DNA from 2 places in the Pseudoalteromonas sp. G5_S1_54_S4 genome. Region 1 is predicted to be linked to the other one. Evidence: predicted binding sites of a transcription regulator. Region 1 holds the regulator's gene; the other holds the start of a gene.
The links. The regulator sigma-54, encoded in region 1, starts transcription at its own class of promoters, with help from an activator protein. The targets are predictions, from matches to a motif close to GTTGGCACGNNNNTNGNNT.

Region 1 (7,510 bases):
AGAAGTGCATAAACGCGATGACCTAGGCGATAACAAACAGTTATTAATTGCCACAGGCAGCCCTGCATATTTTGAAGAAACACAAGCTGATGGCACCATAATGAGTGCCAGTGCTAATGAAGTGCGTTACGATGTGTCGCTGCGTTTTTTAACCTTAATCGGCGATGCAAGCATTGCTCAAGCAGGTCAAAAAATAACAGCTAAAAGTATCACTTACGATATCGAGCAGCAGTTAATTAGCGCAGAAAAAGACGAAAACTCAACAGACCGTGTACACACTATTTTAGTCCCTGTTGAAAATAAAAAAGAAGATGATAAAGGCCAACCATGAGCACATTAAAAGCAGAGCTATTAGCTAAAAGCTACAAAGGTCGTGAAGTTGTAAAAAACGTTGGCCTAGAGGTTGAAGCTGGCAGTATTGTGGGGTTACTTGGCCCTAATGGTGCAGGTAAAACCACCACTTTTTATATGATTGTAGGCCTTGTGCCTAGCGATAAAGGCAAAATATCAATTGATGATAAAGATATTACTTTATTACCGATGCACAGCCGAGCGCGTTTAGGGATTGGTTATTTACCGCAAGAGTCGTCTATTTTTAGAAAGCTGACTGTTTATCAAAACTTAATGGCTATCTTAGAAACACGTAAAGAATTAAATAAACAACAACGCGAAGATACCTTAAATAATTTACTTGATGAATTTAGCATTCAGCATATCCGCGATAGTCAAGGTATGGCTTTATCAGGTGGTGAACGTCGCCGCGTAGAAATTGCTCGCGCGTTAGCAGCAAACCCTAAATTTATCCTTTTAGACGAACCCTTTGCGGGGGTTGATCCTATCTCAGTATTAGATATTAAAAAGATTATAGAGCATCTTAAAAACCGTGGCATTGGCGTACTTATTACAGACCATAACGTGCGCGAAACACTTGATGTTTGTGAAAAAGCCTACATAGTTTCTCATGGGGAGTTAATTGCATCAGGCACTCCTGAATACGTATTAAACGATAAAACAGTACGCGATGTTTATTTGGGCGAGCAGTTCAAGCTCTAATATGTGTGTTATTCCACTAAGCATCTGCTAAGATTAATCATACTTAGGTCTGTTGACCTTTCAAGGTTGAATTTGCAGCAGTCTGTTTGGTATTTAGGCAAGGCAGAGCCTATGTGGTGTGGTATTCCCCATAAATAGGCGATAACGCAGCATCAATGCCAAACAGGCGCAGCCCTTCGGGTTCTGCCTAGGGACGATTTACTCTTTGTTGCTCGGTTTTGACTTAGCCCACTAGGTTACAAACCTCGCGCCGCAATTAAACCGCCCCTAGTTTGAACAAATTTTAATCCGTAAAGGTCAACAGACCGTAATTTAAAAGGATTGTTAGAGATACATGAGGCAATCATTACAGCTGCGCATGGGCCAGCAACTTACAATGACTCCACAGTTGCAACAAGCAATTCGCTTATTGCAACTCAGTACATTGGATCTCCAGCAAGAAATTCAAGAAGCGCTCGATAGCAACCCCTTGCTTGAAGTTGAAGAACACGATTACAGCGAAGACACTGCAGGTAAAAACGAACAAAAAGCCGATAACGATGACTTAACGCTAAGTGCCTCAGCTGACGATAAACCTAGCGAGTATGAGCAAGATAGCGGCGAAGCAATGACCAAAGACACCATTAGCGATGATATGGCTATGGATGTTACTTGGGATGAATATATGAGCGCTGCGCCTGCCTCTTCATCGGGCCCAATGCCAGAAGATGAATCTATTTATCAAGGCTCTTCGACTGAAACGCTGCATGAGTATTTAATGTGGCAGCTTCAACTGACGCCGTTTAGTCCTACCGATGAAGCGATAGCTATTGCAATTGTAGAAGCTGTGGACGACTCAGGGATTCTAACCCTTAGCTGTGAAGAAATATTAGAAAGCTTTAACCAAGAAAACGACGGCGAAGATGAAGTTGAACTTGACGAAATAGAAGCGGTACTAAAGCGTATTCAACTATTTGATCCAGTGGGAATAGCCGCGCGTAGTTTACAAGAGTGCTTGTGTATTCAGCTAAATCAATTTGATAAAGACACACCTTTTTTAAACGAAACAAAAATGATCTTAACCGATCATATTGATTTACTTGCTGCACGTGACTATCGCACGTTGATGAAAAAAACAAAGCTTAAAGAAGATGAGCTTAAAGAAATCATGACGTTGATTCATACGCTCAGCCCAAAACCGGCAGACACTATTGTTAGAGAAGAGTCTGAATACGTTATTCCTGATGTGTCGGTTAAAAAAGTTAAAGGTCGTTGGGTAGTTGAATTAAACCCAGATAGCATGCCTAAGATCAGAGTAAATAGCCAATATGCAGCTATGTCGCGTACGGTTAAATCAAGTGGTGATAGCCAGTTTATTCGCTCGCACTTACAAGAGGCTAAATGGTTTATAAAAAGCTTAGAAAGTAGAAATGACACGCTACTTAAAGTAACCAACTGTATTGTGCAACAGCAACAGGCCTTTTTTGAACACGGTCCTGAGGCTATGAAGCCTATGGTGCTTAACGATGTGGCTGAAATGGTGGAAATGCACGAGTCGACTATATCGCGTGTTACTACGCAAAAATACATGCATACACCACGTGGCATTTTTGAGCTTAAATATTTCTTTTCAAGCCATGTAAGTACTGAAAATGGTGGCGAATGTTCATCAACAGCAATACGTGCATTAATTAAAAAATTAATCGCTGCAGAAAACTCAGCTAAACCATTGAGTGATAGTAAAATTGCAGATATATTGGCAGAGCAAGGAATTAAAGTAGCGAGGAGAACCATTGCAAAATATCGCGAATCTCTAGCTATTCCCCCGTCTAATCAACGTAAAAGTTTGATTTAAGGCGTACAACAAAGAGGAAAATGTTTATGCAACTGAATTTAACTGGTCGCCATGTAGATATTACCGACTCGCTTAGAGACTACGTAAATAGTAAATTTTCGAAGTTACAGAGGCACACTGATCACATAACGAATGTGCACGTTATTCTCGATGTAGAAAAACTAAACCAAAAAGCTGAAGCAACCGTTCATGTTAGTGGCGCTGAGATTTTTGCCTCTACTGAGCATCAAGATATGTATGCCGCTATAGACTCGCTCATTGACAAGCTAGATCGTCAAGTAATTAAACACAAAGAGAAACTTGCTCGACACTAACACTATGAAACTAAGCTCACTTATCTGTCAGGACTGCAGTAAAGCTGCGGTCCTTTTTAATAGTAAAAAAAGAATTTTAGAATTTATCAGTGAATTGGCTCACAATAAGCTGCCCTATTTAACACAACAAGATATTCTTAATGCATTAACTGCAAGAGAAAAGCTTGGAAGTACAGGCATTGGCCGAGGCATTGCTATTCCACATGGTCGCATGAGTGGTGCTCAAGAGCCCCTTGCTTTGATTTTAGTGAGCGAAACAGCTATTAATTTTGATGCGATTGATAACCGACCGGTTGACATTTTTGTCGCGTTAATTGTTCCCGATGGCGATAATCAGCAGCATTTGAAGACGCTAGCCACGATTGCTGATAAGCTCAATGATAAAGAATTTTGTAAACAGTTACGCGCCGCCAAATCGGATAGCGAACTGTATCAGGTTATCGTCAGTCAACCGTAGTAATAAAGAAAGGTGATAAATGGAATTAATAATTATAAGCGGTCGCTCAGGGTCAGGTAAATCTGTGGCGTTACGCGTTGTGGAAGACTTAGGCTATTATTGTGTAGACAATATTCCTCTTAATTTATTACCATCATTAGTGCGCAGCGTTTCCGACAGTTATAATAAAATTGCCGTGAGTGTTGATGTGCGTAACTTACCTAAAGAGCAACAGCAGTTTAATGAAATACTCGAATATTTACCTGGTTTTACTAAACCAACGGTATTTTATTTAGACAGTGACGATCAAACATTAATAAAACGCTTTTCAGAAACGCGTCGTCTTCACCCTTTATCTATTGATTCTTTGCCGCTTGATTTAGCCATAAAAAAAGAAAAACAACTGCTTGATGTATTGATTAATCGTGCTGATTATATGATTGATACCACAGATTTAAGTGTGCATCAGCTTGCTGAGTCTATTCGTGAAAAAATACTCGGTAAAAAAGATAAACAACTGATCATTACCTTTGAGTCATTTGGTTTTAAACATGGCATCCCTAAAGAAGCAGATTACGTATTCGATGCCCGCTTTTTACCAAACCCGCATTGGGAGCCTGAACTTAAGCCACTTACTGGGCTGGATCAACCAGTAAAAGACTACCTAGCAAGTCACAGCATAGTGCAAAAATTTACATGGCAAATTCAAACATTTGTGCAAACATGGCTGCCGCATTTAGAACGAAATAACCGCAGCTACTTAACCATTGCAATTGGCTGTACCGGTGGGCAACACCGCTCTGTTTATTTAGCGCAAACCATTGGTGAAAGCTTTGCAATGAGCCATCCTAATGTAAAAATTCGCCACCGAGAACAAGAATAATACCGAGTGAGAACATGCAATGCGGTTAGAAAATACATTTTTAATAAAAAACAAATTAGGATTACACGCTAGAGCGGCGACAGTATTAGCTCAGCTTTCTGTGCAATTTGATGCCACAATCACTTTATTTCAGGATGACAAACAAGCCGCTGGCGATAGCGTGCTGGCACTTATGTTACTCGAAAGCAGCCAAGGCAAAGAAGTTAAGGTGGTATGCGAAGGCCCCGACGCTGAGCCTGCACTTAGCGCAATAGGTGAACTCATCGACCAACGATTTAATGAGCAAGAATAAAAAAGTTCATTATTAACTCATCATCCTAAGCTTATGTTAATAGTGGTTGAGTTAGTTTGCTCACATAAAGTAAGATAAACTAAAATTGAATAGCATTTATACCCTTCCAGCATGTAATACAATTTAATTAAGGACGCCAATGCCTGAAGCTTTAGAACAAGATATTCCACTACAACAACTAAAACAGGTGACTAAGTCACTAAATAGTGGTCAATTTGTTCAAGTTAGACGCATGCTGGCAAAAACGGCGCCTTGTGATACCGCACTTCTTTTAGAATCATCCCCGCATAAAATTCGCCGTATGCTCTGGCAGCTTGTTGATCCTGATGTACAAGGTGATGTGCTTGAAGAGCTGTCTGAAGATGTACGTTTGGGCATTATTGCGCAAATGGCACCCGAGCACATTGCTGCCGCAACCGAAGACATGGGCCATGATGACTTAGGGGAAGTACTACGTAGCCTACCTGACACCGTTTATAAAGATGTTGTTAGCGCTATGGATATTCAAGATAGAGAACGTGCAACGCAGGCTTTATCGTATCAAGAGCGCTCTGCTGGCGCATTGATGAATATAGATACCGTTACTATTCGCCCCGATGTGACTCTAGATGTGGTACTGCGTTATATTCGCTTACGCGGCGAATTACCTGAGGGTACAGATGACTTATATGTGGTTGATGAAAATAACTGCTTTTTAGGCGCCCTATCGCTGAGTACTTTATTAACTAATCCCCCTGAAAAAATTGTTCATGAGTTAATGGATGAAGACTGTGAGTCTATTCCTATTTCAATGGATGAGAGCGAAGTTGCACAATTGTTTGAGCGTCATAACTGGATATCGGCACCGGTTGTTGATGACAACGCACACTTGCTTGGGCGGATCACCATTGATGATATCGTTGATGTTATTCGTGAAGACGCTGAGCACAGTTTACTGGGTTTAGCGGGTTTAGATGATGAAGAAGATACCTTTGCACCTGTGTTGAAAAGCTCTAAAAAGCGCTCAATTTGGCTGGGTGTAAACTTACTAACTGCATTGCTGGCTGCAATTGTGGCGAGCTTTTTTGAAAACACCTTAGCTATATTACCAATTCTTGCTGTGCTCAATGGTATTGTCCCGTCAATGGGTGGGGTTGCAGGCAGCCAAACCTTAACTTTGGTTATTCGCGGTATTGCGGTGGGCCATATCAACCAAACTAACCAACGTTTTTTATTATTAAAAGAACTCGCTATCGGCGCGATTAACGGTATGGTTTGGTCTATCCTAATTGCCGGTGTCGTTGCGCTTTGGCAATGGGATTTCAAACTCGGTGGTGTTTTAGCGTTTGCTATGTTTATGAATTTAGTTGCAGCAGGTATTGCGGGTGCTAGTATCCCACTATTGCTTAAAAAAATGAAAATAGATCCCGCACTTGCAGGCAGTGTGGTACTAACCACAGTAACTGATATTGTTGGTATATTTGCCTTCTTAGGTACTGCGACTTGGTTATTGATTTAATCTTTTTATAAACAAAAACACCGCATCAATACGCGGTGTTTTTGTTTAAGCCGATAGTTACTTTACATAAGTTAAGGCTACTTAGCGCGCTGGCGATTACCACCTACCTTAGGTTTAGTGTTGGCTTTTTTAAACTGGCTAAAGCCAGTATGACGAGTAAGCGCAGGACGACCGCCCTTGTTACCTTTTCCGCCTTTGGTTTGTCTTTCATCTCGTCCTTCTTCAGGGACTAAACAGTTAGGTCCTTTACCAATAAGCTTGGCTTTGCCCATGTTACGCAGGGCTTCGCGGATCATTGGCCAACCGGCAGGATCGTGATAGCGTAAAATCGCTTTATGCAAACGACGTTGGCGCGCTCCCTTAGGCACAGGTACTTGCTCCGTATTATTTTTAATATTACGTAGCGAGTTCATTTCTGTGTGGTAAATGGTGGTTGCGTTGGCCATCGGTGATGGATAAAAATTTTGTACCTGATCAAGCTTAAAATCATTCGATTTCAACCATAAAGCCATGTTTACCATGTCTTCATCTTTAGTCCCCGGGTGAGCAGAAATAAAGTATGGAATTAAATACTGCTTTTTACCCGCTTCTTTTGAGTACTTATCAAATAACGCTTTAAATTCATCATAGGCGCCCATACCTGGTTTCATCATTTTTGATAATGGGCCATCTTCTGTGTGCTCAGGTGCTATTTTTAAATATCCACCAACATGATGGGTTACTAGCTCTTTAACGTAACGAGGATCACGTACTGCAAGGTCATAACGCACGCCCGAAGCAATTAAGATCTTTTTGATCCCTTTAACCTCACGCGCCTTTTTATATAAGTCGATAGTGGGTGTGTGATCGGTATCCATATGCTTACAAATATCAGGATACACACACGACAAGCGACGACACGTACTCTCTGCTTTTTTACTGGTACAACGCAGTTTGTACATATTTGCGGTTGGCCCGCCTAAATCAGAAATAACCCCTGTAAAGCCCGGCACTTTATCTCTAATTTGTTCAATTTCTTCGATAATCGATTCTTGAGAACGGCTTTGTATTATGCGCCCCTCATGCTCGGTAATAGAACAAAACGAACAGCCGCCAAAACAGCCGCGCATAATATTTACCGACGTTTTAATCATGTCGTAAGCGGGGATTTTATTATCGCCATAACTTGGGTGTGGAATACGCTGGTAAGGTAAACCAAAC
Region 2 (7,510 bases), on a different contig from region 1:
TTGATCTCGAAAATACTCTGCAATGGTTACCGCACTTTCGCAGCCTTTTAATCGCATTAATGGTGAGGCATCAGCGGGGGCTGCAACAACAACTGAACGTTTACGCCCTTCAACACCCAGTATTTCTTCAATAAATTCTTTTACTTCTCGACCACGCTCACCGACTAAACCCACTACAATCACATCGGCTTCACTGCCTCGGGTCATCATGCCTAATAATACTGATTTACCCACACCAGAGCCTGCAAATAAGCCCATGCGCTGGCCTTGGCCGACAGTAATCACCGAGTTAATAGCACGTACCCCCACATCCATAGGCTTACTAATGGGGCGTCTTGCAAGAGGGTTTATTGCATTTTGAGCAAATTTGAGTGTATGTTCTGCATTAATTTTACCTAAGCCATCTAAAGGTCTGCCTAAGCCGTCTACCACTCGACCAAGTAAGCTCATGCCAACAGGCAAACCTGTGTCATTAACTTGGGGGATAACTCGCGCACCAGGAAGTACGCCTGAAATGTGGTCGTTAGGCATTAAATACAAAGTTTGATCGTTAAATCCAACAATTTCAGCGTCAACAAAGCCGTTCATTGTTTCAATTTTACATTGGCTGCCTACCGGAGCGCGCAAACCTTTGGCTTCCAGTGTTAAACCAACCACACGCGTTAAAACTCCCGCGACTGCAGGCGCTGGAATTTTAATATGTCGTTGGTATTGAGATAAGCGTTCGCTTAATGAAGTATCGCTCACAGACATGACACGCCAATAAAAAAGTTAGATACCACTATTATGCAAAAAGCTATCCAACGTTTCTTTGACACGGGTTTTCAAGGTCATATCTAAAGATGATAACGTTGTTTTAACTTCACAACCGCCCCGCTCTAGAGTGGGTTCTGCAATTAATTGCCAATGATTATCTTCAATAGCTTGTTCACCATAACTGGCTTTTATCAGCGTTAAGTCATCTGGATGAAGATGAATTCGAACTTTTTCTTGTTCTGCATTAAGTGCATCAATGCTTTTTTTCAAAGTATGTAAAATAATATCAGGTGATGTTTTTACTTCTTGATAAATAATCGCTTCACTGAGCATAGTGGCTAGCTGTACCAGCTGTTTTTCTGCTTGCTCGTCCACTTTTTTAAGCGGGTCGCTTAAACTATCTAGTAAGCCACGCAGGCTGGTCAACTGCTCATCAATTAAGGGTTTAACGTCTTCTTGGCCTTGTGTTTTACCCAGCTCTACACCTTCTTTGTAACCCGCCTCTTTACCCTCGGTTACGCCTTTGTCAAAGCCATCTATATAGCCTTGTTCGTGCCCTTGTTTAAGGCCTTCTTCGTAGGCATCTTGGCGAATACGCTCCAGCTCTACCATAGTTAATGAAGGCAGCTCTGGTTCTTCCGGTTCTTCTACTTGTTCTTTTGCTATTTCTTTACGGTATAGCTCGGCTAAGGGTGTGCCATAAGCCGTAGAGCGATTGCGAAAGCTTCGCTCATCGGGAGCAACATCAGGAATTGGCCAATTTTTTAATAACTCATCAGCTTCATCTGCATGTAACGGGCGACCTTTAGAGTGACTCATAGGTTATAAGAACTCCTCACCACCGCCACCACCAAGCATAATTTCACCTGAATCAGAAAGGCGACGTGCTGTTGATAAAATTTCTTTTTGCGCCGCTTCTACTTCACTAATGCGCACAGGAGCCATAGCTTCTAAATCATCAGCGAGCATTTCAGCGGCACGTTTTGACATGTTACCCAAAATTTTCTCTTTAAGGGCATCGTCGGTCCCTTTAATGGCTTTCATTAATACATCTTGCGGCACTTCACGCAGGATTGCTTGAATGCCTCTGTCGTCTACATCCATTAAGTTTTCGAAGACAAACATTAAGTCTTGAATTTGTTGCGACATTTCTTCGTCATGCTCACGGATTGAATCCATTAACTGCCCTTCAACATTGGTATCGAGGTAGTTCATGATATCTGCCGCAGCTTTTAAGCCACCCATTTTCGCAGCTTGTGCACCCGCTTGACCGGCAAATTGTTTTTCCATAATTTCATTCAATTCTTGCAATGCTGCCGGTTGTACTTCTTCTAAATTAGCAATACGCATGGTTAAATCGAGGCGCACTTTTTCAGGAAATTGCGCTAAAATTTCAGCCGACTGTTCAGGCTCTAGGTAAGAGAGAACAATTGTTTGAATTTGTGGATGCTCATTACGAATAATGTTAGCCACCTGTTTAGAGTCCATCCATTTTAATGAATCAAGGCCTTTAGCGCCTGAACCCATCACTATTTGGTCTATCAAGCTGGCGGCTTTATCTTCACCTAATGCGGCTGTAAGTGCTTTTTTGATGAAGTCTTCAGACTGAAAACCTATCGTACTAAAGCTTTGAATTTGTTCAATAAATAAATTATGAACCGCGCTAATTTTAGCTTGCGACAAATCATCGATTGCCGCCATGGCCATACCGACCTTTTGCACTTGTTTTGGCTCTAAGTGCTTTAGGATTTGCGCTGCATCTTCTTCAGTTAAGCTCAGCAATAATATCGCGGCTTTATCTACACCATCAAGTTTATCAACATCAAACGCTTGAGGTAGTTGTTTTTGTTCTTGATCAGTCATCTTCTGTTAACCACGCTTTCACTACTTGTGATGATAGTTCTGGTTCATTGGCTACAAGGGCACGAACCGCTTTGAGTAAGTCTTCGTCGCCGTGTAGGTCTGGTAAGCGTAGTGTACCATCGCTTGAGAAGCCAACAGAAGCAGAATCAAAGTCATTATTTAGCATATCTAATGTGCTGTCACCAAGATCAACACCTGAACTAAGAGAATCTTCATCGTATTCTTCAAGTGTATTATCTGGGTAGATTAAGCGTTTAAGCATAGGTTTAACGACAGCTAAAATCAGTACAATAATAACCAGTGCACCTAATACTAAGCGCATCATTTTCATAAACCAATCTTGTTCCCATAAAGGCAACTCAAAATCAAGCGCTGAGTCTTCACGAACAAATGGTACGGTCACTACTTCAAGTGCATCGCCACGTTGCATATCAAAGCCTACGCCACCTTGTAACAAGCGACGAATATTTGACAGGGCTTCAACCGAGCGTGGCGTCATAGTTGTTTCACCATTTTCACCCACCGTAGGCAGGTAATCAACCGCAACAGAGACGCTTATTCTGCGGATCACTCCAGTTTGCTGACGCTTATGTGAAATAGTGGTATCGAGTTCATAGTTACGAGTGGCTTCTTTGTGAGTTCTACTCGGTGAGGTTGCAGTGCCTGCACCGCCCGCCATCGCATCTTCAGGAATAGTTGAGTTAACTGGTGGCTGATTAGTCAGCGCGCCTGGAATACCAACCGCTAGGCCACCAATATTATTTTCTTCAAAGGTCGTTTCACTTCTTACCGCAGGTAAATCTGGGTTGTAACGTTTTTGTGTTTCTTCTACCGCACTAAAGTCCATACTTAAATCTACTTGTGCGGTGTAATTACCTAATCCAACCACGGGGATCAAAATACTGTCGATTTTTTCTAGGTATTCTTGCTCACGTTTACGTTCTATATCGTATTCTTTACGCGAGCGTGCAGCTAAAGAGGTTTGCGAGCCTGAATTTAATAAACGACCATTTTGATCGGTCACAGTAACGCGCGAAGGCTCAAGCCCTTGTACCGCTGAAGCTATCATATCAACAACCGAGTCAACTTCTTCGCCATCTAGAGAGCGACCGCGTTTAAGAGTAAGTACAACAGTCGCAGAGGGTTTTTTCTCTCTACGGGCAAATACATTTTCTTTGGGAATAGCTAACAATACTTTGGCGCGAGTAACATTATTTAGCTCTTCTATAGTACGGGCAAGTTGTTGCTCACGGCCATGTTTAAGGCGCTCACGTTCTAAACGTTGGCTTACCCCAAACCCCATGTCTTGCATAATAATGTCGCTACCTGATGTAGGCCCTTGATCTAAACCTTCACGGGTCATCAATAACTTGATATTTTGATATTCAGTTTCATCCACCGAGACCACATTGCCATCAAGTTGGTAGTCAATTTTTTGTGCATCTAAAAAGTCGAGTGTTTCTATTAACTCTTCAGTTTGCATTTTACCTAAAGGGCGCATATCTGGCTGACGAGCCCAAATAATAACGAAAATAGCAATGGCTAAACAAATAGCTAATGCAACAATCAGGGTAATTTGACGTAAAACATCAACACCGCCAAGGGCACTGAAATAGCCTGATTTTTGCTCTTGTTGATCTTCGTTTTCACTTTGCTCCATCATGCCATCAGCAAGTGCCAGATCTGTAGATTGATTAGATTGCGCCACAATAATTCTCCACTACCTAATTAAACAGGCATGTTCATAATTTCTTTATAAGACTCAACAAGCTTATTACGAACCTGTACCGTAGCTTCAAATGCCACAGAAGACTTTTGCGAAGCAATCATAGCCTCGGCAAGTGACACGCTTCTGTCGCCATTCTCTACCGCTTTTACTTTTTGCCCTGCGTCTTGCTGAAGTTCATGCACTGTATTAAGGGCATTACTCAACATGTCACCAAACTGTGCTGTAGAGGTTGATTGCACTTGCGTTGGCAAGTTATTAACTTGATTACTACGTGTGGCCTCTGCAGCCATTGATTGCATTTCTTGAAATAAAGCACTGTTTTGAATTTTCATAATTGTCTCTGATAATGCAGTAAACTCTTAAAGAGAATAAAGCACAAAACATGCCAAAAATTAAAATCAATTAAAACAACGCTTTAAGTAAAATAATTAAGCAGTCAGAGTTTTGACAGCCCTAAATTCAAGTGATTGAACTTAGGGCTTATGGGGGTTATGCTGGGAGGGAAATACCTAAATCACGCATTTGTGCTAATTTGTAGCGTAAAGTACGCGGGCTAATACCTAAGGTTTCGGCGACCTCTTTACGTTTTCCTTGGCAGCGTGCCAAGGTTTCTAAAATAATACGATGTTCTTTATCTTTAAGCTCATCTTTGTAACTACCAGTATCGACGGCTAACAAATCATTTTTTTGCTCATCTGCAGGCGCTGCTTTTTCATCATAATAAGCGTTACTGAGACTACTTTTTACAGGCTCAATGTCAGCTTTAGTTTCTGCCACAAAATGCGTTGGAGCTAGATTTTCGATAAAAATAGCATGCTCATCAATACTATTCCCACTGCGTAAAATTAATGCTCGCTGAATAACGTTATCTAGTTCGCGTACGTTACCGGGCCAGCTATGGCTAAGCAGTTTTTGCTCTGCACTGCTATCTAAATACGCCATTGGCTCTTTGCTTTTACTTAAGTGACGTTCAATCAAATGTTTAGCCAACACTATAATGTCCCCTGGGCGCTCACACAGTGGTCGCCACAGCAGTGGGAAAACATTGAGTCGATAGTATAAATCTTCGCGGAACTGGTTTTCAGCAACCGCTTCTTTTAACTCTCGGTTACTTGTGGCAAGCACACGTACATCCAGTGCAATGGTTTTACGACCACCTAAACGCTCAACTTCACGCTCTTGTAGTACACGTAACAGCTTGGCTTGCAGGCCTAAATCCATTTCGGTGATTTCATCAAGTAAAATAGTACCGCCCTGTGCTTGTTCAAACTTACCAGGGCAAGCTTGAATAGCACCGGTAAACGCGCCTTTCTCATAACCAAATAAAGTGGCTTCGAGCATATTTTCAGGAATAGCAGCACAGTTAATCGCAACAAACGGTTCATTACAGCGTTTTGATTTGTCATGAATATAACGCGCCAGTACTTCTTTACCAGAGCCACTTGGCCCAAGCACCATCACACTGGCATCTGAACGAGCAACTTTATTAGCAAGTTCGAGTAATTGAATACTACTAGGATCGGCGACAATGGGCCCGTCTGTTTCTTTTTCTTTTTCTGGTAAGTAACGACTCACCATATTCAATAGCACTTCTGGTGCAAATGGCTTAGCCATATAATCAATCGCGCCTAAACGCATAGCCTCTACAGCATCATCAATAGTGGCGTAGGCCGTCATCATTAGTACGGGTAAATCAGGGTAATTTAATTTAATACTACGTAATAAATCCAAGCCGCTCATTGCGCCCATTTGTACATCACTGACCACCAATGAAAATGCTTCTTTTTTTAGTAGCACCATGGCTTGCTCGGCACTATTGGCGGCCATACAGGCTATACCTGACATTTCAAGCGTATCAATTAATGCTTCACGAAGTCCGGCGTCATCTTCTACAACTAAAATAGTGTTACTCATTGTGACTCCCCTAATTTAGATGTGACACTAATAGGTAGCAACATACTAAAAATTGCTCCCCCTTGTGGGTTGTTGTTTGCTTCAACACGTCCCTGATGTGCACTGGCCACTGAACTTACAACGGCAAGTCCTAAACCAGTACCTTGACTTTTAGTGGTATAAAAGGGTTCAAATATTTTTTCGCTTTGCGCTAAGTCAATCCCAGGGCCATTATCACTAACACTAATGCGGACATAATCAGGGTCTTGCGTATCACGCAAAGCACTAAGATGTACTTGTGCACCACTGCCAATGACTTGAATACTATTATGAATTAGGTTTTGAATTGCGCTTGCCAATGCTGTTTTGTTACCCATAATTTCAATATCGGGTTCAGGTAAGCTCACATTTAATTCGCTATCATTGAGCGCTACCATAGCATCGGCACCGGCTTTAACTTCACTTAGTAGCTGTTGCATCGACACTTGCTCAACAACTTGCTGATCACCACTTTTAGCAAATAACAGCATGTCGTTTACTTGGGTTTCTAAATCTTTTAAACGTGACATTAATTTAGTATGAAAACTGCCGCGAGAAGCTTCGGGTAAGCGTTTTGAGCCTAAATTTGCAGCATACAACATAGCCGCTGATAACGGTGTGCGTACTTGATGAGCCAAAGACGCCACCATTTTACCTAAGGCACTTAAACGCTGCATATGCGCGACTCGCTTTTGTAAGCGTCGGGTTTCGGTTAAATCGGTCATTAGTATAAGTTGCCCAGGCTCAGGCGCGAGTGCAGTAATATCGAGCTTTATTAAGCGTCCATCTTTTAACGACACTTCATGACCATCATCTTGATGAGGACGAAATGAGCGCTGAATAACGCTAAACCACTTCTCTCCTTCTAATGGCTCGCCGAGCATATCGATAGCTATTTGGTTTGCCTTAGCGATCATTCCTTTACCATCAAGTACAATCACGCCCGCAGGCATGGTATCAACCAGATGAGAGAGCCAACTTGCTTGTTGACGCAAATCACTCAACTCACCAACATACTCCTCTTGCAGTAAACATGGGTTATACTGATTAGCAGAAATAAACTGAGGTTTTAGCACACTTGCAAGGGCCATAATCAACTCTCTAAAATAATGTAGATACACTGGATAATGCACAATATGTACCAAAATTATTTCCTTATAATATCAACAATTTAAACAGTTAAAATACGTGCCGTAAAAATGACGCGCTAAGGAATAAGCATGAAAGAAG

Region 2: a site for sigma-54 is predicted at 4,720-4,738, ahead of fliE (flagellar hook-basal body complex protein FliE). Genes of this name have one in related genera too.

The regions. Positions count from the first base shown of each region.
Region 1 covers NZ_JBQKUL010000048.1:9,884-17,393, reverse strand. The annotation lists gene lptA (lipopolysaccharide transport periplasmic protein LptA) at 1-331, shown strand, start outside; gene lptB (LPS export ABC transporter ATP-binding protein) at 328-1,053, shown strand; gene ACTRWE_RS15745 (RNA polymerase factor sigma-54) at 1,388-2,887, shown strand; gene hpf (ribosome hibernation promoting factor) at 2,914-3,201, shown strand; gene ptsN (PTS IIA-like nitrogen regulatory protein PtsN) at 3,206-3,658, shown strand; gene rapZ (RNase adapter RapZ) at 3,678-4,520, shown strand; gene ACTRWE_RS15725 (HPr family phosphocarrier protein) at 4,540-4,812, shown strand; gene mgtE (magnesium transporter) at 4,952-6,310, shown strand; gene ACTRWE_RS15715 (YgiQ family radical SAM protein) at 6,388-7,510, opposite strand, start outside.
Region 2 covers NZ_JBQKUL010000027.1:45,765-53,274, forward strand. The annotation lists gene fliI (flagellar protein export ATPase FliI) at 1-753, opposite strand, end outside; gene fliH (flagellar assembly protein FliH) at 772-1,575, opposite strand; gene fliG (flagellar motor switch protein FliG) at 1,579-2,619, opposite strand; gene fliF (flagellar basal-body MS-ring/collar protein FliF) at 2,612-4,327, opposite strand; gene fliE (flagellar hook-basal body complex protein FliE) at 4,348-4,680, opposite strand; gene ACTRWE_RS11620 (sigma-54-dependent transcriptional regulator) at 4,838-6,262, opposite strand; gene ACTRWE_RS11625 (sensor histidine kinase) at 6,259-7,371, opposite strand; gene ACTRWE_RS11630 (DNA-3-methyladenine glycosylase I) at 7,501-7,510, shown strand, end outside.